DNA from 4 places in the Staphylococcus sp. Ze2 genome. Region 3 is predicted to be linked to each of the others. Evidence: predicted binding sites of a transcription regulator. Region 3 holds the regulator's gene; each other region holds the start of a gene.
The links. The regulator LexA, encoded in region 3, represses DNA repair genes until DNA is damaged. The targets are predictions, from matches to a motif close to CGAACATATGTTCG.
Positions count from the first base shown of each region.

Region 1: ACM591_RS02500 (carbohydrate kinase) is a predicted target of LexA. The motif match lies at 3,631-3,644, and genes of this name have one in related genera.
Region 2: ACM591_RS05710 (YolD-like family protein) is a predicted target of LexA. The motif match lies at 2,126-2,139, and genes of this name have one in related genera.
Region 4: uvrB (excinuclease ABC subunit UvrB) is a predicted target of LexA. The motif match lies at 2,199-2,212, and genes of this name have one in related genera.

Region 1 is NZ_CP183486.1:605,469-610,945, forward strand. Features, by position in the region: gene nagB (glucosamine-6-phosphate deaminase) at 1-25, shown strand, start outside; gene ACM591_RS02490 (NupC/NupG family nucleoside CNT transporter) at 376-1,590, opposite strand; gene ACM591_RS02495 (pseudouridine-5'-phosphate glycosidase) at 1,600-2,511, opposite strand; gene ACM591_RS02500 (carbohydrate kinase) at 2,495-3,604, opposite strand; gene ACM591_RS02505 (amino acid ABC transporter substrate-binding protein) at 4,084-4,884, shown strand; gene ACM591_RS02510 (amino acid ABC transporter permease) at 4,868-5,477, shown strand, end outside.
Region 2 is NZ_CP183486.1:1,265,943-1,271,419, reverse strand. Features, by position in the region: gene ACM591_RS05720 (aldehyde dehydrogenase) at 1-887, shown strand, start outside; gene ACM591_RS05715 (lactonase family protein) at 999-2,042, opposite strand; gene ACM591_RS05710 (YolD-like family protein) at 2,162-2,572, shown strand; gene ACM591_RS05705 (hypothetical protein) at 2,752-2,922, opposite strand; gene ACM591_RS05700 (C45 family autoproteolytic acyltransferase/hydolase) at 3,547-4,587, shown strand; gene ACM591_RS05695 (DUF4097 family beta strand repeat-containing protein) at 4,681-5,477, opposite strand, start outside.
Region 3 is NZ_CP183486.1:1,911,082-1,916,558, forward strand. Features, by position in the region: gene tkt (transketolase) at 1-1,289, opposite strand, end outside; gene ACM591_RS09030 (DUF896 domain-containing protein) at 1,366-1,614, opposite strand; gene sosA (DNA damage-induced cell division inhibitor SosA) at 1,744-1,977, opposite strand; gene lexA (transcriptional repressor LexA) at 2,120-2,743, shown strand; gene ACM591_RS09045 (CAP-associated domain-containing protein) at 2,941-3,939, opposite strand; gene guaC (GMP reductase) at 3,975-4,952, opposite strand; gene rpsN (30S ribosomal protein S14) at 5,143-5,412, opposite strand.
Region 4 is NZ_CP183486.1:2,418,613-2,424,089, forward strand. Features, by position in the region: gene uvrA (excinuclease ABC subunit UvrA) at 1-60, opposite strand, end outside; gene uvrB (excinuclease ABC subunit UvrB) at 66-2,048, opposite strand; gene ACM591_RS11440 (CsbA family protein) at 2,373-2,603, opposite strand; gene ACM591_RS11445 (YfbR-like 5'-deoxynucleotidase) at 2,609-3,250, opposite strand; gene ACM591_RS11450 (COG3942 and LysM peptidoglycan-binding domain-containing protein) at 3,566-4,516, opposite strand; one part of gene prfB (peptide chain release factor 2) at 4,989-5,477, opposite strand, start outside.

The DNA of each region.
Region 1 (5,477 bases), 1.3 Mb from region 3:
ATTCCAATTGAATAAATATCACTAAATTATAATCATAATATTATGACGTAACTTGTGAACAATAATTATATTAGTGGTTGAAATGAGGTTAATGGCGCAGTGCAGAAGTCTAAAGAAATTATTTTAGATTTCGGTACTGCGCTTTTATATTTATAAAAATATTGTTTCAAGAAATAACAATTATACAATTTTAAAAGGGGTGTATTGTGATGGTAAATGTGAATAAAGAACGCATGAAAACATAAAGAACTACTATTTTCACTAATGAAAATTAGTAGTTCTTATACGTGAGCAAAGCTTAGGTAAGCCAATTAACGATCTATTCCCATATTTCAGGGTCAACGATGTGTGAAAGTATTTGAACAATAATTCGTATTATAATACTAAACCAATCATAGATGCTGAAATGATTGAAGCTAAGGTAGAACCAATCAATAAACGCATAGCAAATGAAGCTACTTTATTCCCCTGTTCGGTACTAAATCCTTTTATTGATCCAACAATAATGCCAACTGTACCAAAGTTAGCGAAACTAACAAGATATACTGAGATAATACCTTGGGTACGATGTGAAAGCGTATCGGCTAATTTTTGGAAATCTAGCATAGCAACGAATTCGTTAGTAATCAATTTTGTAGCCATAATTGAACCTGCTTGAACTGCTTCATGCCAAGGAATTCCGATAATAAAAGCGATTGGTGCAAAGATGAAACCAATTAATTGTCTGAAGTCTAACCCGACTAAGTTGAATAATACAGTGATAGCTTCCATCAGTGAAATGAATGCTAGTAGCATAATAGCGACACTAACAGCAATTTTAAACCCATCTGTAGCACTATCACCAATCATTTGGAAGAAAGGTACTTTTTTAGGTTTTGTAGTATTGTTCTCATGCACACTATGATTAGCCGTTAAATTTGATATTTCAACATCTTTATCATCGGATTTATACGGATTAATTACACTAGCAATAATTAATGCACTGAAAATATTAAGCATCACTGCGGTAACAACAAATTTAGGCTCGAGCATTTGCATGTAGGATCCTAACATCGCCATACTCACTGCACTCATACCAGAAGTAGTTATTGTATATAATTTAGCTTTAGATAGTTTCGGTATCATTTCTTTAATAGTTAAGTAAACTTCTGGCTGACCTAACATAGATGTAGAAATAGCAAAATAACTTTCTAAACGTCCCATACCAGTCAGTTTATTGATGACGATACCAATATATTTAATAATAAATGGAAGTATTTTAAAATAATTCAATACACCTATTAATACCGAGATAAATACTAAAGGAAGTAATACAGTAATAAAAAATGTAGAAGCTCCCTTATTTTGCAAACCACCGAATACAAAACCAATACCAGCTTTACTAATATCTAATAAAGACTCAAAAAATGAGCCGAGTGTTGTTAGTGTCGTTAAACCAATAGTTGTATTCATCATAAATATTACGATAATTACTTGAATGACTAACATGGTTAAAGGCTTTTTAAAATCAATGGATTTTCTATCATAACTAAAAATAAAAGAAAGTATTAATGCAAATAGAATACCGGTAATGCAAAATAGAATGGACATTTAAATCACCTACAATTGAGTGAAAGCAACAGCGATTTTAGCTCCTAGAACTGCATTGTTTTCAACAAGTTTTATATTTGTTTCTAAACTTTTACCTTCAGACTTTTCGACAATTTTTCCAAGTAAAAATGGTGTGGAATCCTTTCCGCTAATCCCTTTTTCCTCTGCTTCCTTTACAGCATCTGTGATAATGCGATCAATATAGGATTTAGATAGCGCATGTGCTTTTGGTACAGGGTTAGCAATGACGATACCGCCATTTAAAGATAAATCATTTTTAGCTTTGCAAATTTGAGCGATAGCCTCAGGAGAGTCGGCTGAACTGTTTAATTTAATACCACTTTCGGGTGTGAAAAAGGCAGGAAGTTCTTCGGTTTGATAACCAATAACAGGTACACCCTTTGTCTCAAGGTATTCAAGTGTTTTTGGTAAGTCTAAGATGGATTTTGCTCCTGCACAGATAACAGTTACATTAGTTTGTCCTAATTCTTCTAAATCGGCTGAAATATCCATAGTTTGTTCAACACCTCTATGTACGCCACCAATTCCTCCAGTAACAAAGAATTGAATACCTGCCAATTCAGCACAAATCATTGTAGAGGCAACTGTTGTTGCACCGATACGTTTAGTAGCAATAATCTCTGCTAAATCTCGACGTGATACTTTGGCAACATCGTCATGTTTAGCTAGTAATGTTAGTTCTTCAGTTTCTAAACCTATTTTAATTTTCCCGTTAATTAAGGCAACGGTTGCAGGGATTGCGCCATTATTTCTAATTATTTGTTCAACATTTTTAGCCATCTCAACATTTTGTGGATAGGGCATGCCATGTGAAATAATAGTCGATTCTAAAGCCACTATAGGTTTATTACTATCTTTGGCTTGTTGTACTTCTTGTGAAAATTCAATGTATTGTTTCATCTTTATATTCCTCCAAATCTCTAAATATTTGTTTTTTATCTAAATTTTGACGAACAGTATAATTCGTTTCTATCGTTTTCCTCGCATTTATCATGCCAGCATTTAGTATGTCAACTATACCTAGACCATTCAGCCAACTGAAGACCACTGCACTAGAAAATGAATCACCTGCTCCTGTCACATCTACAACCTCTTTTGAACTAAGAACGGGTTTAATGATTTCTGTTTTTTTATCTTTATAGATAAGTTCTTGAACTCCGTTTGTGATGATCACTTTAGAGACGCCAGCATCTATCCATTTTTGTGCAGCTTTTTTCATATCATTTATGTTTTGGATTTCCATATTGAAATAAGTTTCTGTTTCATCTCGATTAATAATAAGCCAGTCTATTGCATGTAATGAATCAGGCATATGCTTCATCTTGGGTGATGATACAGGTATAATTACTAGTTTGATGTTGTGCTTCTCAGAATATGCGCACAGAAAATCAATTGCAGGTTTACTTAAATTTAAATCTGCGACAATACATTTGGCTTTAACTAGTAAATGTGTTCGCTTAATTAAAAATTCGGGCGTGATATAGTCGTATACTTCCATATCAGCTAAGCCGTATTGCATATTACCATCATTGTCTATGAGTGCAGTGTAAGAACCTGTGTTTGCATTTTCTATTTGTTGCACGTGATCTAGGTTCATGAAAGGGCTTGATAATTTATGTATCATGTCCCACTCACTGTCATTACCACTGGTAGATAAAAATGCTACGGTTTCACCCATTCGACCAAGATTTTCTGCAATATTTCTAGCTACACCACCTACAGAACGTGTAGAAGTTACAGGATTGGAAGTTTCTAGTTGCAATGTATGATGGACATAAAACTTTCTGTCTAAGTTAGCAGCACCGATACATACAATAGGATAATTTTCGTTTAAAACATAAGCTTTACCTAAGACGTATTCTTTGCGTATTAATCCTGAAATAATATTAGCTACTGCGGGTCTTGATAAACCAATTGATAATGCTAATTCTTGTTGAGAAATAAATGGATTGTCTTGTATGCGTTTCAAAACCTCTCTTTCATTACTATTCATTGATGAGACCTCCTTTTGATAAAATCTAAACAATTGTTTGAAAATAAACTTTTGTTTGAATTCAAGCGAATCTTAGCATGTAATTTTACATTTGTATACGCTTACAAATTAATGTTGCGAAAATTGTGACAATTATAATAGGGATCTGTCACACATTTGAAATAAGTTTAAACATTGATATATGAAGGTTTTAATGGTGATTGTATTTTTATAAAATAATCCTATTATTTTAATTTTTGAAAATTATTTTTAAACGCAATCGATGTCTACTTTTGGGGAGTATAATTGAAACTGAACTGACTTTATCGATATCAAATATTAAACACTAAATGAAGAGAGTTCTATAAAATTGTAAAAAATTAAAATTATCTGAAATTAAAAAAAATATTATCTTATCGATGAAAATCTATTGACTAAATAGTGGGATAGGACTAAACTGATTTTAATCCGATAAGAATAATATGAATAGAGGGCGAGAAATGAAAAAATTATTAATGGTATTGGTTACTTTAATTGTGGCAGTGGGACTAGCAGCATGTGGTAATGACTCTTCAAGCAAAAAAGATAGCGATAGTAAAAGCAAAACAGCTAGTGAGGATAAAACATTTGTCGTAGGAACAGAAGGAACTTATGCACCTTTTTCGTTTCACGATAAGAATGATAAATTAACTGGCTATGATATAGATGTAGTGAAAGCAGTAGCTAAAGAAATGGATTATAAAGTTAAATTTAAAGAAACTCAATGGGATTCAATGTTTGCAGGATTAGATTCAGGCAGATTTAATGTTGTAGCTAACCAAGTTGGTATTAACGATGAACGTAAAGAAAAATATAAATTCTCTGAACCTTACACTTATTCACAAGGTGTATTAGTAGTAAATAAAGATAATACAGATATCAAATCATTTGATGATGTTAAAGGTAAGAAATTAGCACAAACATTTACTTCAAACTATGGTAAATTAGCAAAATCTAAAGGTGCAGAACTTACAAAAGTTGATGGCTTCAACCAAGCGATGGATTTATTACAATCAAATCGAGTAGAGGGTACGTTTAACGATAATATCTCTTACTTAGATTATAAAAAACAAAAACCTAACGCTAAGGTAAAAGCGATTGAAGGTAATGCTGAAAAGAGTCAATCTGCTTTAACTTTCAGTAAGAAAGAAGACGACAAAACAATTAAAGAAGTTAATAAAGCAATGAAAAAATTAAAAGATAATGGTGAATTAGCAAAAATAAGCGAAAAATGGTTTGGTGAAGATGTTTCTAAACCTTAATTCAGAACAACAACATGCATTAGATGCAGCCGGACAAGCATTTATGCCAATGCTTGAAGGATTGGTGAAATTTTCAATTCCTATCACATTAGTAACTTTTGTATTAGGATTGGTTATAGCACTTGTAGCTGCATTAATGCGTATATCAACAAGCCGTATTCTCAGAGGGATTGCACGTTTTTATATTTCAATCATTAGAGGAACACCGATGATTGTACAATTATTCATTATCTTTTATGGTATCCCTGAACTCGGCAGACTATTAACTAACAACTCAGAAAATCAATGGACGTTAGCACCAGTAATAGCTGCAATTATTGGTCTATCTTTAAATGTAGGCGCATATGCTTCTGAAATTATTCGTGGAGGCATCATGTCTATTCCAAAAGGCCAGACAGAAGCAGCGTATTCAATTGGTATGAATTACCGTCAAACGATTCAACGTATCATACTACCACAAGCAATAAGAGTTTCTGTGCCTGCGCTAGGTAATACGTTCCTAAGTTTAATTAAAGATACGTCGTTACTCGGTTTTATACTTGTTGCTGAAATGTTTAGAAAAGCACAAGAAGTTGCGTCGACGACTTATGAAT
Region 2 (5,477 bases), 650 kb from region 3:
TTTGTGAAGGTGATGCTGAAACTACGCAATCATTAATCCGGTTACCATTTGATTATATCTTTTTCACTGGTAGCGAACAAGTTGGTAAAATTGTGTATCAAGCAGCGAGTAAAAATTTAACTCCTGTAACGTTAGAACTTGGCGGTAAGTCTCCAGTAATCATTGATGAAACAGCAAACATTAAAGTTGCAAGCGAACGTATCAGTTTTGGTAAATTTACAAATGCTGGACAAACTTGTGTTGCTCCTGACTATATACTTGTGAATCGTAAAGTTAAGGATGAATTAATCGCTGCGCTTAAAAAAACCATTACCGAATTTTATGGTAATAACATTCAAGAAAGCCCTGATTTTGGACGTATTGTAAACCATAAACATTTTAGTCGTTTAGATAATTTATTAAAGGTTCATCATGCTGAGATTGTCTTTGGTGGTGGATCAAATGAAGATGAAAGGTACATTGCTCCTACACTGTTAGATGGGATTACTTTTAACGCTAAAATAATGGAAGACGAAATTTTTGGTCCTATTTTACCAATTATTACGTACGATGATTTCGATGAAGCTATTGATTTAATACGTTCCAAACCTAAACCACTAAGCTTATATTTGTTTAGTGAAGATGAAAATGCAACAGAGCGTGTATTAAATGAAATATCATTTGGCGGTGGCGCAATTAACGATACCTTGATGCAATTAGCAAATTCAAACTTACCATTTGGTGGTGTTGGCGCTTCTGGCATTGGTCAATATCATGGTAAATACAGTTTCGATACTTTTAGCCATGACAAATCATATATTTTTAAATCAACTCGACTTGAATCTAGTTTGTTGTTTCCACCATATAAAGGGAAATTTAAATATATTAAAGCTTTCTTTAATAAGTAACTCTATTTATGGAAGTTCTAAAGCAAAAATGCGCCCTCCCAATATATTTGGGATAGGCGCATTTTTTATAGTATTAAGTTAGTGATTACGTTATTCAATAAACTTCTAAGTTTATGTTTCTTTTAAAAACTGTACACAGACACCTTCAGGCGCAGTATGTTTATCGTCTACTTTTTCTAGTTCACCAGTTATTTTATCACGTCTAAATACAGTAAGTGCATAATCACCTTCTTGGTGTGCACACACTAAGTAATCATCTGAATCAGTAATGTTAAAATCACGTGGAAACTCACCGCCACTTGATACGATATCTACTAATGAAATCATATCTCCTTCATCAGCTACTTTGAAAATAGCAATACTATCGTGACCTCTATTACTAATGTATAAGAATTTTTGATCTTTTGATAATCTCACTGCTGCTAATTTTGTATCACCTTCAAAGTTTTCTGGAATCGTCAAATGACGTTCTATTTCTGTAAATTTACCATCTTCATATTTTACTGTACTTACAATATTTGATATTTCATGAACTACATAGGCATATTTACCATTTTCATGGAAGGTAATATGTCTAGGTCCATCACCTGGTTCAAAATCAAATACAGCATATTCACTGTATCCTTCATCACCAAACTCATATGTCACCATTTTGTCCGTACCTAAGTCCATTGCCACTACATATTTTTTATCTGGCGTGATATCCATAAAATGAATATGTGCATGATCTTGTCGCTCTGACGGACCAGTTGGAAAATCATGTGCTAATTCCTGTATAAGTCGAACAATTTCTCCTGTGTGTGGATTTGCTTCATATATACGTGCTAATCCTGCACCATAAACAGTTTCAAAAATATATTTACCATCTGGTGATACTGAAACATAACAACCAGTACCAGCTGTTGACGCTAAACATTTATTAATGAGGCTTAACTTGCCATCTTTCTCTATTTTAAGGCTAGCGATACCACAATTGTCGCCTTCTCTATTTATCGCATATAAAAATGAATTATGCTGATTTAAATAAGTTGATGCTTCTAGTTCATACCCAGTTTCAACTTCAATTATTTTTCCAGTTTGTTCATCAAGTTGGAAACGGTAGACCCCTTTACCTTCTTTTTTTGTATAAGTACCGATATAACCTATCGTCATTATGAAAACCCCTCCATATTATGATAGTTTCATTTTAATAGAGATTTATTACAAATACAATATAATGAATTATCACTTCACTTAATCGAACATATGTTCTATAATAGTATCGAGGTGATAAAATGATTCCGAAAGAATTTAAGAATGAAACTGATTATAGAAATATTCCTAGAGAATATTTAAATCCCAATATACCTAAAGGTCGTGGCATGGTTAAATGGCAGCCGTTCGCTACCTTGCCAGAACAATTCGAAACCATACAGCAATATTTGATTGACCAAAATAAAATTGATCGCCCAATGTTATCAGACGATCAATTGAGTGAACTTAATTTACAACTTCATCAAGCATTACATACGGAAAAACACATTACAATTGAATATTACCAATCTGGTTGGCTAGAACATATAACCTTAAAAATTAAGAATATTGACATGATTCATATGTGTTTAGAGGGGTATTCGCTAAACAACTCAGAAATTATTAAATTATCACTTTTTGATATCACTCGCATTAATCCATATAATCCATAGCTACAATCGTTTTTGTACTACAAATCTTATACTCAGTCTTATTTCACTTCATATAGCTTTAGGAAGTTCAACTAAACTCATGTTTATTTATGAAAAGCCTAGTAATAGTAATTTAACCCAGTTCCCTAGTACTTATATGCATAAAAAAATAGAACACTGTAAAGTGTTCTATTAATAATTTAATTATTAGATTCGATATCTGAAACAATCTCTTTTGTTTTACTTTCAATATCTTCAAAGTCTTTTTTGAAAATATAAGCGAACACTACTGCACCAATTCCTGCTGCTAATGATACAGTAAGGATTGTACCGAATACAAATTTAAATAAACCTTTAATAAAATTCCACATTCTGTTTCACCTCAATAAATTATTAACATATCCGTTATTAATGATAGCATACTTAAAAGCATCAATAAATATATACCCGCTTTTCACTACTTTAATTTAAATATTATTATAGTAATAATATGATATTATTGTAGTAATGCTTTAAGTTATAATTAAAGACTGTATATTAATTACTACCTTTAATACTTTAATAATAACAGAACTCTTAAAAATATTACATTTATTAGTCATATAGAAAAAGGAGTGGGAAAGAAATCTAATCTATTTAAGACTATTTCGCAGTCCCACCCCGGCGAAAATCACTAGAGTCAATACGTATAAATTGTTTATTTAAGCTGGCGCTCATGCAAATGTTTCACTTACTTTATATAATAATTAAGGCTGAGACAATTAATTTGTCCCAGCCGCTTAGTTAATTACTTGCCCCACCAAGTACTCATTGCATCTCTAACAGCATCATAATAATTTGCCATTGCAATCACCTCATTTTAATTTAAAAATAAATAACCAGTCGTCGTTGTTATACTTATAATAACGACAAGCATCGTATAATACAATTAACATGGGGTTACAATAAAGTTACAAATTTGTAAGATTACACGACTAAAACAGGAGTTTTACATTATGCAAAAAGTAAAAACAGATATATTAACTCACCGCGGATCGCATTTCGATTTAGGTGTACAAACTGCTCAGTGGATGCAACAAACGCCACTATTAAAAAATAGAGAAAAAGAATGGAAAAAACGTATGCCTCGCTTTGATATTCACATAAAAGAAACATATGATATCTTTCAAACCTATGCACCTCAAATATGGGAAGAAATCAGAGGTATACAAGAAGTCCTTAATCTACCAACAAATCAAATGATTCTAAACTTTGCACACTATCGTTTTACACCACTAAAGAATAGTGGTTGTACAATTTACTTGGGACAAGACTACATGGTAAGAAATTATGACTATCACCCTGCAACTTATGATGGTCGTTATCAACTTTTCCAACCAAATGATGGAGGATTAGCACAAATTGGTCCAACATCTCGCGTGACTGGCAGAATGGATGGTATGAATGAAGCTGGATTATCTATGGGTTATAACTTCATGCATAGAAAACATCCAGGCGATGGCTTCGTATGCTATATGATTGGTAGACTCATTTTACAATATTGTAAAGACGTGCCAGAGGCAATTCAATTATTGAAAGAAATTCCACACAGAAGTTCATTTAGCTATATTGTCATGGATAAACACTTAAATCATGCCATAATCGAAGTTTCTCCTAGATCACTTGATGTAAGGTATGATCGTACATGTACAAACCATTTCAAGATACTAACTCATGAGAACAGAAATTATACCAAAGAATCTAAAGAACGTTTAGATAGGCTTTTACAACAAACACCAAATGGTTTGGATAAAATGCACGCATTTGAATTATTTAATAATCCAGAATTTGAAATATATAGTAAATTATTTAAAAGTTGGTCTGGTACAATTCATACGACTATGTATGAACCACAATCGCTTAAAGCATACATGACTTTAGGTGAAAATAATACACCTACAGTAATTGATTTTAAACAATGGCTAAACGGGCAACCACTAGATATTCATTCCTTCTATGGATATATAGACACTGATTTGACCTTTGCCAGTTATTAAAATTCATATCAAATAGGATAATACGTTAGAAAAATAGCTATGAAGTCATCTATCAATATAGATTTCTCCATAGCTATTTTAATATATAGTCTATTAATTAATATGAATATCACCGTGTACAGTATAGAATTCTAAAATATTGTCCCCTTCTCCAACTCTATCGTTATCAAAACTCTTATTATTGACTTTTTCAACGCCATCATCAGGATTTAATTTTAATAACGTATTATCTGGTTTTTTATTATAAGACATAATAATATCACCATTTTGAGTAGAAGCTTTAAATGCAGAGTCAATGTCCATACGATCTAATTGGATATGGCCACTTTGAGCAAGCAACACAGAGTTTTTAATCAATGCATTTTGAGCATATATACTCGCATCTTTGGTTTTAATATTAGCATTAACGATTTTACTATCACTAATATGTATAGGTGATTTCAAACCTCTATACAACATTTTTTCAATTTCTGAATTTTGCACATAAACACGACTGCCAGTTCTGTCATTCATATTCAAGCCTACTTTATCAGCTTTGATATTTTGAAGCTTAATATTGCGTGCCTTGCTCGAAACTTTCAATTCCTTTAATTTTTCATTTGGTATCGTGATTTTCATTTCAGCCTTAATTTGTCTAAACGGATTATAATTCAAGCCATAATTATCGACTCGATTACTCGTTTCTTTCACATTTAATGATTGCTTACCTTTATTTATATTTACTTTCTGTTGGCCTTTATAATGAATTGCAAACTTATTTCCCTTTGCTATCGTTACATTACTAGAACGGCTGTCAATATCTAAATGATTTACTTCCGCATCATTATACGTTTTATCAATAACATTAAGTTTATTGTTTTGCTTTTCAAAACCAAACCATGTGATACAGC
Region 3 (5,477 bases):
CCATAAGGGTGTAAACCACCATGTGCAGCCATACCATTTACTGCAGCGCCCATTGCAAATTCACGAACACCAAACCAAATATTTTTACCTTCTGGTGTATCTTTATCAAAATCTGTCGCATCTTTGACATTTGATTTATTTGAACCAGCTAAGTCCGCTGAACCGCCAAAGAATGAAGGTACAGTTTTACTTAAAGTTTGAATTACTTCACCAGAGTCAGCACGTGAAGCACCGCTATGTCCAGCTTCAAAGTGTGGTAACTCATCTTTATAGTTTTCTGGTAATTTACCGCTGATAGCCAATTTAAATTCTTCAGCTAATTCAGGATATTTATTACTATACTCTTCAACAAGTTTATTCCATGCTTCTTCTTTTTCGTTAGCACGTTTCAACATACTTTGTTGGAAAATTTCATAAACTTCTTCTGGAACATTGAAACGTTTTTCAGGGTCTAAACCATAGTTTTCAAGTGTTAATTTTCTTTCATCCTCACCAAGTGGCGCACCGTGGACACCATGTGAAGCTTGTTTATTAGGAGCACCAAAACCAATAATCGTTTTAATTTCAATAATTGTTGGTACATCTTGAGATTTAGCTTCTTCAATCGCTTTATCGATTGCGTCTAAATCATTACCTTCTTCAACTAAAATGTGCTTCCAACCATAGGCTTCAAAACGACCTTTAACATCTTCAGAAAAGGCTTTATCTAAATCTCCATCTAATGAGATATCATTTGAATCATATAAAACAATCAATTTGTCTAATTGGTTATGTCCTGCTAATGAAGCTGCTTCGTGAGAAATACCTTCCATTAAGTCACCATCTGAAGCAAGTACATATGTGTAATGGTCAACAACTTTAGCATCTTCTTTATTAAATTTACCTGCTAAGTGTTTTTCAGCCATAGCCATACCAACAGACATAGCAAATCCTTGTCCAAGTGGACCAGTTGTAACTTCTACACCATCAGTGTGTCTAAACTCTGGATGTCCCGGTGTTTTAGAACCCCATTGTCTAAATTCTTTTAACTCTTCTAATTCTAAACTACCTGAAACATGTAATAGGCTATATAATAACGCAGAACCATGTCCAGCAGATAATACAAAACGATCTCTATCGAAGAAATCTTTTGATTGGGGATTAAAATTTAAGTGACGTGTCCATAATGTGTACGCCATAGGAGCCGCACCCATTGGTAATCCAGGGTGTCCTGAATTTGCTTGTTCAACTGCATCGATACTTAGCGCTCTAATCGTATCTACCGCTAATTGATCTTTTTCTTTATTCATCTAAATGACTTCCTTTCTTCTAGCAAGTTTCTATCTCATTATACCTTATTTGGTATCTATTTAACAAAAAAATGATTTAGTTTTTATCTTCTTTATTTTTAGAATCTAATATATTTTTCACTTTATCAGGTGTTACATCATTTCCTTCAGGATCTATGACTCTTGTATTTTCAATTTGTTGCTTAAATTTTTCTCTAAATGAATCTAAGTAAGCTTTTCTCAATTTAGATTGTTCTTTAGCTTCTTTTTCAGTCAAGCCTTTTTCTTTTTTCTTTTTTGCTAATTCATTTATGCGTTGTAAATCTACACCGTCTTTTTCAGCCATAATAAACCTCCGAAATTATTTATATAGAAAAATATAACAAAAAAGTGAACGAAACTAAATGGTTTCGCTCACAAAAAATACTATTATTAACAGTTCTATATAATAAAAAATTCATGCCACTATCAGTTATTAGTGAACAGCTGCCATCACTTGTTGTGAACTTTGTTCGCCTTGTATTTTAGTTTCGCTATTATCTTGTTCGCTAATTACTGATTCACTTGTTATTTGATGGTCAGTCATTTCGTACGTCTGTTCTGAATTAGCACTATTGTGTGCACTTAATATAAATAAGGCGCAAAGTATCATCGTCACTATTAATACTATAAAATAAGTCTTCATTTGCGATTTATAGTTCTTTATCATTCATAACCACTCCTAGAACGTTTGTTTGTATACAAACCTTATCAGAACATCTGTTCTATGTCAACGACCAAACGAACAAACGTTTGTAAAAACGTTATGAGCATGCTATAATTAAGCTAAATTAAATTAGGGAGTGCCTATTATGAGAGAGTTAACTAAACGACAAAATGAAATTTTTGAATATATCAAGCAAACCGTTCAATCCAAAGGATATCCACCGAGCGTTAGAGAAATTGGAGAAGCTGTCGGATTAGCATCTAGTTCTACAGTTCATGGCCACCTATCTAGATTAGAGGAAAAAGGTTACATTAGAAGGGACCCGACTAAGCCTCGTGCCATAGAGATTGTGTCAGAACAATTAGGTGAATCAGTTAATATGGAAGAAACAATACACGTTCCTGTTATAGGGAAAGTAACTGCGGGCGTACCTATTTCTGCAGTTGAAAATGTTGAAGAATACTTCCCATTACCGGAACATTTCACTTCAACCCATAATAGCGATATATTCATCTTAAATGTTGTTGGTGACAGTATGATTGAAGCCGGTATTCTGGATGGAGATAAAGTTATCGTAAGAAGCCAAACGATTGCAGAGAATGGCGATATTATCGTTGCAATGACAGAAGAGAATGAAGCGACTGTTAAGCGTTTCTATAAAGAAAAAAGTCGTTATCGCTTACAACCGGAAAATAGTGCAATGGCTCCGATTTACCTTGATAATGTAACCGTACTAGGAAAAGTCGTGGGATTATTTAGAGAAATGTAATTGATATTTCGACCAATGCTAACACTCTCAAAAAAAAAGAGGATGCGCTCATCGCGCACCCTCTCTTTTTTTATCGTTTTTCTCTAAAACGTCTTTTACTTTTTCAAGTATATCTTCTGTTTTGTCTTTTTTGTTTGTTGTCATAACTTTTCATCCTCACATGATAACAGATACCCTTACACAACAAAACTTAAACATTAACCAGTATAATTTTCTGTCCAATAAGGCTGACGATCTTTATTAAAGTCAACACCTACACCAAGGGTGTTAAATTCTTCCTTAAGGATATTCTTTCTATGTCCTAATGAATTCATTAAGCCTTGATGAGCGTAAATACTACTTGTTTGACCATATGCTAAGTTTTCACCTGCTGCATTAAAATCATGTCCATCGGCTTCCATACGATCAAATGGAGTATCGCCTGATAAATTATTATGATCAAAATAATTATGTTCAGCCATATCTTCACTGTGTTTTCTAGCTGTATCAGAAATACTATTAGAATATTTAAGTGGCTCTAACTTATGCTGTACTCGTTCTGAATTAACTAAATCAAAGTTTTGTAATTCAAAGCTTTGAGCTAATCCCTCAGATGGTGCGCCATATTGCTGTTGTAATCGGTTTTCCATTTTTTCACTAACTTGTAAGATTGCTGTTAAGTTATTGCTCTCATGTTTATCATAAAAAGCTGTTGTATATATTTTGTCTTTATGAAAATTATCAAATTCATCATCTTGAACATCAAATTTCACATGTCCTTTTTGCTTGTCAGTAATAGGTTTACCTAAACGTTCTCTCACCTTCTCTTTAGGTGTGCCATATTTAATTTTTGATTTAGATGATATAACGTTTTGGTTACTATATAGCGCATTTACTTTATCATCTATATAACTAACCATTACAAACGCTCTATAATGATCCGAATAATACGTGTGCCAATTTGTACCATATTCATTTGATGTGACACGTTGCGGACTCCCTAGCTTTTCTTCTACAGCGCCTTTAGTCATATTCATTTGAATATTATTAACCGCAAATTCTTGTTTACTGGGTACTTTTAATGCATCTTCGTTAATTGACTTTGATGAAGTCCAATCAGCAACTTTGCTTTTCAATTGCTGTTGTACTGTATACATCGATTGTGTTTCTTTGATTGGTAAGACAAGAATAATTACTAAGAAAGTAAGTACATACAAGAATAATTTTCTAATTTTTTACACCTACTAATATATTAGTCTCTATCACCGTTGAAAATTGAATTTCTTACAATTACATAATCCACTTTTCTTAAAGAATTAAGGTCAGTACCACCTGCATATGAAATTGAACTTTGTAAGTCTTGTTGCATTTCAATCAATGTATTAGATAATGAACCTTTGTGCTCAACAAACATTTTCTTACCTTCTACATTTTTATGCTCACCTTTTTGGAATTCAGAGGCGCTACCGAAGTATTCTTTATATAATTTACCATCTAATTCTACTGTTTCACCAGGAGATTCTTCATGTGCAGCAAATAATGACCCAATCATTACCATAGATGCACCAAAGCGTATAGATTTAGCAATATCACCGTGTGTTCTAATACCACCATCAGCAATAATTGGTTTTCTTGCCGCTTTACTACAGTTATTCAATGCTGATAGTTGCCAACCGCCTGTACCAAATCCTGTTTTAATCTTAGTAATACAAACTCTTCCAGGTCCAATACCCACTTTAGTAGCGTCTGCGCCAGCATTTTCTAATTCACGTACACCTTCGGGAGTACCGACATTACCCGCAATTAAAAATACTTCAGGAATGTGTTGTTTAATGTGTTTAATCATATTGATTACAGAATCTGAATGGCCATGAGCGATATCAATTGTAATATAATCCGGGATTGCTTTTTCAGTAGCTAATTGCTCTACAAAATCAAATTCGCTTTCTTTAACGCCTACAGAAATTGACGCAATTAACCCTTTTTCATGCATTTTCTTAGTAAATGGGATACGTGCCGCTTCATCAAATCTGTGCATTATATAGAAATAATCATTTTCAGCGAACCATTCAGCTAATTCTTCATTCATAACTGTTTGCATATTGGCTGGAACGACTGGTAATTTAAAACTTTTCGGTCCAAATTGAACAGTCGTATCACATTCAGAACGACTATTTACAATACATTTATTCGGTATAAGTTGGATATCTTCATAATCAAAAATTTTCATTGTTAATAAACCCCTAACATTTTTAATAAAACATTTACTTAATGGTAAGATTTTAATGATGTATTCAATAATTATATGGAGAATAATAGTTACATTTACTATAATTCCCGAACAATAACTTTTTATTTATCTTCACCAATAGATAATATACATTGTTTTAAACTAAATGTAAATGGACTTAGGTCGTAAATTACCAACTTGCTTTTTTAACACCTGGTATTTGCCCTTTATGTGCATGTTCACGTAATGCAATTCGTGACATCCCAAATTTGCGATACACACCTCTCGGTCTACCTGTAACTTTGCAACGACGTGTTAATCTAGTAGGTGATGAATCTCTCGGTAATTTTCTTAAAGCCTCATAATCACCTTTAGCTTTTAATTCTTTACGTAACTCATAATATGCTTCAACTAATTGTTCTCTTTTTTGTTCTTTAGCTATTTTTGATTTCTTTGCCATTGTTCTGTCTCTCCTTTTAAATCGTAATAGTTACGATTTAAATAATAACATACTCACTTCATTTT
Region 4 (5,477 bases), 510 kb from region 3:
ATCAACATCTTTTAAATTATGGGCACGTGCCCCTTTTACTACAATGGATGGTTGTTTCATTTGTGTCACCCTTCTGCTTTTAATTCAAATAACATATCCCTAAGCTCTGTAGCTTTTTCGAAATCTAAATCTTTCGCCGCTTTTTTCATTTCTTTTTCTATATTTGCAATTGTTTTTTCGCGTTCTTTTTTCGTCATCTTCTTAGGAACTTCCGTTTGTTGTCGCTCATTAGTTTCATCGTTATCGACAGTAGCACTAATCACATCATGTATTTTCTTATTGATAGTCGTAGGCGTAATGTTATATTTTTCGTTATATGTTTCTTGGATTGTGCGGCGTCTTTCCGTTTCGTCCAACGCATAACGCATAGAATCTGTAATCTTATCACCATACATAATAACTTCACCACGACTATTACGTGCAGCACGTCCAATCGTTTGAACAAGTGATCTTTGTGAACGCAAGAATCCTTCTTTATCTGCATCTAATATCACTACGAGAGATACTTCTGGTATATCAATACCCTCTCTTAATAAATTAATTCCGACTATGACATCATATGTGCCCATTCTCAAGTCACGAATAATTTCAATTCGTTCTAATGTTTTAATTTCTGAGTGTAGGTAGTTAACTTTTATTCCTGCTTCTTTCAAATAAGTAGTTAAATCTTCACTCATTTTTTTAGTTAAAGTAGTTACTAGCACACGTTCGTTTCGATCAATACGATCTTGAATTTCTCCAATTAAATCATCAATTTGATTTTCAGTTGGTCGAACTTCAATCTTAGGATCCAATAAACCTGTTGGTCGAATAATTTGCTGTACCATCTCATCTGTATGTTCTAATTCAAATGGACCTGGTGTAGCAGATACATAGACTAATTGTTTGGTCTTCTCTTCAAATTCTTCAAATTTTAATGGTCTATTATCTAAAGCACTTGGTAAACGGAAACCATGGTCTACCAGTACTTGTTTACGAGCGCGATCCCCATTATACATCCCTCTAATTTGCGGTAATGTAACATGTGACTCATCAATCATCACTAACCAATCATCACCAAAGTAATCTAGAAGCGTATATGGAGTTGAACCTGTTGGTCTTAAAGTTAGATGAACGGAATAGTTTTCTATGCCTGAACAAAAACCCATTTCTCTCATCATTTCTAAATCATAGTTCGTCCGCTGTTCTAAGCGCTGTGCTTCTAACAATTTATTTTCAGAACGTAATTCAGTCAAACGTGCTTCTAATTCATTTTCAATTCTTTGGATAGCTAATTTCATTTTTTCTTCACGTGTTACGAAGTGTGAGGCTGGGAAAATAGCAAAATGGTCTCGTTCTCTTAATACTTCGCCCGTTAAGTAGTTAACTTCACGAATGCGATCTATTTCATCACCAAAAAATTCTACTCTTATACACATTTCTTCTCTTGAGGCTGGGAAGATTTCCACTACATCGCCTCTAACGCGGAACGTACCACGTTTAAAATCAATATCATTTCTTGTATATTGCACGTCAACCAATTTTCTCAGTAATTCGCTTCTGTCCATTTCCATGCCAACACGAACACTTACGACTAAATCACGGTATTCTTCAGGATTACCCAGACCATAAATACAGCTGACACTTGCTATGATAATAACGTCATCTCTTTCAAATAATGCACTAGTTGCTGAGTGTCGTAATTGATCTATTTCATCATTAATTGAGGCATCTTTTTCTATAAAAGTATCAGTCGATGGCACATAAGCTTCTGGTTGATAATAATCATAATAGCTGACAAAATATTCCACTCTATTTTCAGGGAAAAACTCTTTAAATTCGCTATATAATTGACCTGCAAGAGTTTTATTGTGCGCGATAATTAACGTAGGTTTACCCACTTGCTTAATAACGTTACTCATTGTAAAAGTTTTACCTGTACCTGTAGCTCCAAGTAACGTTTGATGTCTTTTTCCTTCATTGACACCATTCACAATTTTTTTAATGGCTTCTGGTTGATCACCTCGAGGCTCAAAATCAGAATGCAGTTCAAACGGATAATGTTCCATATTATAATCCCTACCTCCTATATCATTTCTAACGCTTAGAACCTATTTAAAATCTTTTTATTGGGCTATATATATATTATTTTTTGGCGTAATATTTTCCGAAGGTGTTTATACTCGATACATATTTTAACAGATTAGCAAACACGAAAGCAAACATTTGTTCGTTTTAATTAAACTTGTTCTATATAAATAAAAAAACAAACATAGTCACTCTACCATGTTTGCATAAATTAACATTATAATCATATTCTTGATTATCTTAAGCCATATAATTATAAAGCGATTATTAAATTATAGCAATTAGGTTGCTCAACACTTACTTTTTCAATCGTCTTCTTTTTTGTGCAATTCTAATTGATCAATAATGAGATATCCTGCCAACATAGACACTACATCTATAAAAATAATCCATTCACTATGGAAGAATCCTTTTTGTACAGATGCACCTATAATAACTAATGTCAGAATTGTTCCTACCCATTTACTTCTCGTTAATACACTAAACAACACAACAAATATACAAGGAAAAAAGGCCGCAAGCGCATACCAAATCATTCAATTCACCCATTCCTATTATTTAGAATAGCCATGGTTGTTTCTCGTAATTCAGATTTTGGAATGAACTTTTCCGTTAGCATTTCAGGGATGATATTTTCTATGAAATCCTGAACTGAGCTAAGGTGATCAAATTGCATGATTGTCTCTAATGACATTTCATATATTTCAAAGAATAGTTGTTCTGGATTACGTTTTTGAATTTCTCCAAATGTTTCATACAATAAATCTATTTTATCGGCTACCGAAAGTAATTGGCCTTCTAAAGAATCGTCCTTACCTTCTTGTAGCCTTTCTCTATAGATAGCTTGATATGGTTCTGGAATCTCTTCATTTATAAAATGATCCACCATTTCCTCTTCTACTTGTGAGAATAATTTCTTTAATTCTCCACTAGCATACTTTACAGGTGTTTTGATATCTCCTGTAAATATTTCTGCAAAATCGTGGTTTAATGCCTTTTCATATAAGCTTTTCCAATCCACTTCATTCCCATGATACTCTTCAACTGTACCTAAATATTGAGCTATTTTAGTCACTTTGAATGAGTGGGCAGCGACGTTATGCTCGAAATACTTAAATTTACCTGGCAATCTAATTAATTTTTCTAAATCAGACAAGCGTTTAAAATATTGATGTACTCCCATGACATCGCCTCCTAGTTTATTTAATGAATCATTATACTTGTTTTTATAATATCACTCAACAAATAAAATGTCTTACCAATATCCTTAAAAATAATTATTTATTTGTATTATAAACACACTTCTTTAATTAATATAATAAAGGAGTGAGACAATGAAATCATTGTCCCACTCCCTTAAACACAACTTTCAGGTTAGTTAGTCACTTCTTCAGCCTTAATTTTATTATATAAATATTGTTCGTGATTCTACTCATTATGTCACAAAAGAAGATATCAACCTATTTATTCTCAATCCAACTGAAAGCTATAGTATTAGCTAATGAATGTAATTATATTGTCCTGTGTTATGTACCGTTCTATAGGATTTTTGTCCTACTCCTTGCCAGTTCATTTCTGACACAAGAATCGATCCATCTGAATTTTTACGTTCCACTACACCTACATGACCATAGCTACCAGCATTACTTTGGAAAATAGCGCCAACTTCTGGCGTGTGGTTTACTTGATATCCATTTTGGCGAGCTGCTGAAGCCCAATTATTCGCATTTCCCCATAAATTACCAACTGATTTTCCTAATTGCTGGCGTCTATCGAAAGCGTAATATGTACACTGTCCCCATGTGTAATAGTTATTGCCATTTGAAGCTTGTTGTACTGGGCTATAGTGTTTTGTGTCTTCCGCATTACCATCGACATACACATGTTGATTATCTCCACCTGCATCTTGTGTGTTAACATTTGACCAGGTTTGCGGTACCACAGACGTCACGTTAGTTGATGTTGTAGCACGATGTGGTATTGACTGTTCACTAATTGCTTCATTGTAATTACTATTAGAGGTATTGCTTTGTCCTTGGATTTGCTCATTAAACATTTGCTGTAATTGATTGTTTAAATGTGCTGAACCTTTTTCAGAAACTGCGATAAGCTGACCAGGATATATGATTTCGCCTATATTTGGGTTCAACTGGTTAAGTTGCTCAACTGTCAGTTGATGTGCAGTTGCAATACTTTGAACGGAATCACCACCTTTTACTTCTACAATATCATTGTCTGGTAATACTAATCTTTCCCCTGCTTGTACATATTCTCTATCATCTATTTGATTTAAATTTTGAATTTCATTAGTTGATGTTGCAAATGCTTGAGCTATATCTGTTAATTTAGCATTTTCCTTTACTGTATGGATTTGGTCTGCTGATGCTATACCATTTATACCAAAAAACATTGCTGCCGTAGTTATAGAAAATGTTAAGCCTTTCTTCATTACATATTTCATCCTTTACTTTCTTAATTTTAATCAAGAATAATATAGCATATCCTCCATAGCCATATGTGTTTGTTATTATACTGTAATACAACAGTCAATTTTCAATTTTAACGAATAATTTTATATCGTTTAATTCTCGTCTAATCCCTTGATAAAACTATGTTTGAATAAAGATTATTATTCTGCGAGTATCAGACTATGTAATATTAAAAAATGCATTTTACATCCAACTATTAAAGTTTTAAAGACATTAAAATATATAATTATATATTTTCACTCTATTTAACGAATAGACTGCCTATCCATTTGTTAAAGTTCGCATATCTTTTCTTAACATTCACTAAAAAATCCAAAAAAATAAGGGATGAAATAGCAATCAACATGTTAAATTTAATCGCTATCACATCCCCTCTATACATAGTAAGCTTCAGCTTGCTACTTTATATCATATATTTAATTACATTCATGCTTATTTTTCACTATGGTCCATCTGACTGCGTAAATATGCTTCTATAAACGAACTAATGTCTCCATCCATAACCGCATCAACCTTACCAGTTTCAGCATTAGTACGATGATCTTTAACCATGGCATATGGGTGGAATACATAAGATCTTATTTGACTACCCCAGCCTATATCTTTTTGTTCTCCTCTAATTTCTGCCATTTCTTGTTCTTGTTCTTCAATTTTTAATTGATATAACTTAGATTTCAAAGTCTTCATAGCAGCTTCTCTGTTTTTAATTTGAGAACGTTCGTTTTGGTTATTTACAACTATACCAGTTGGATGGTGAGTTATTCGGATAGCTGATTCAGTTTTATTGATGTGTTGTCCACCTGCACCTGATGCTCTAAAAGTATCAATTGTAATATCATCTTGATTAACTTCAATTGCTATCTCGGTATTATTAAATTGTGGGATTACATCACATGATGCAAATGATGTATGTCTACGACC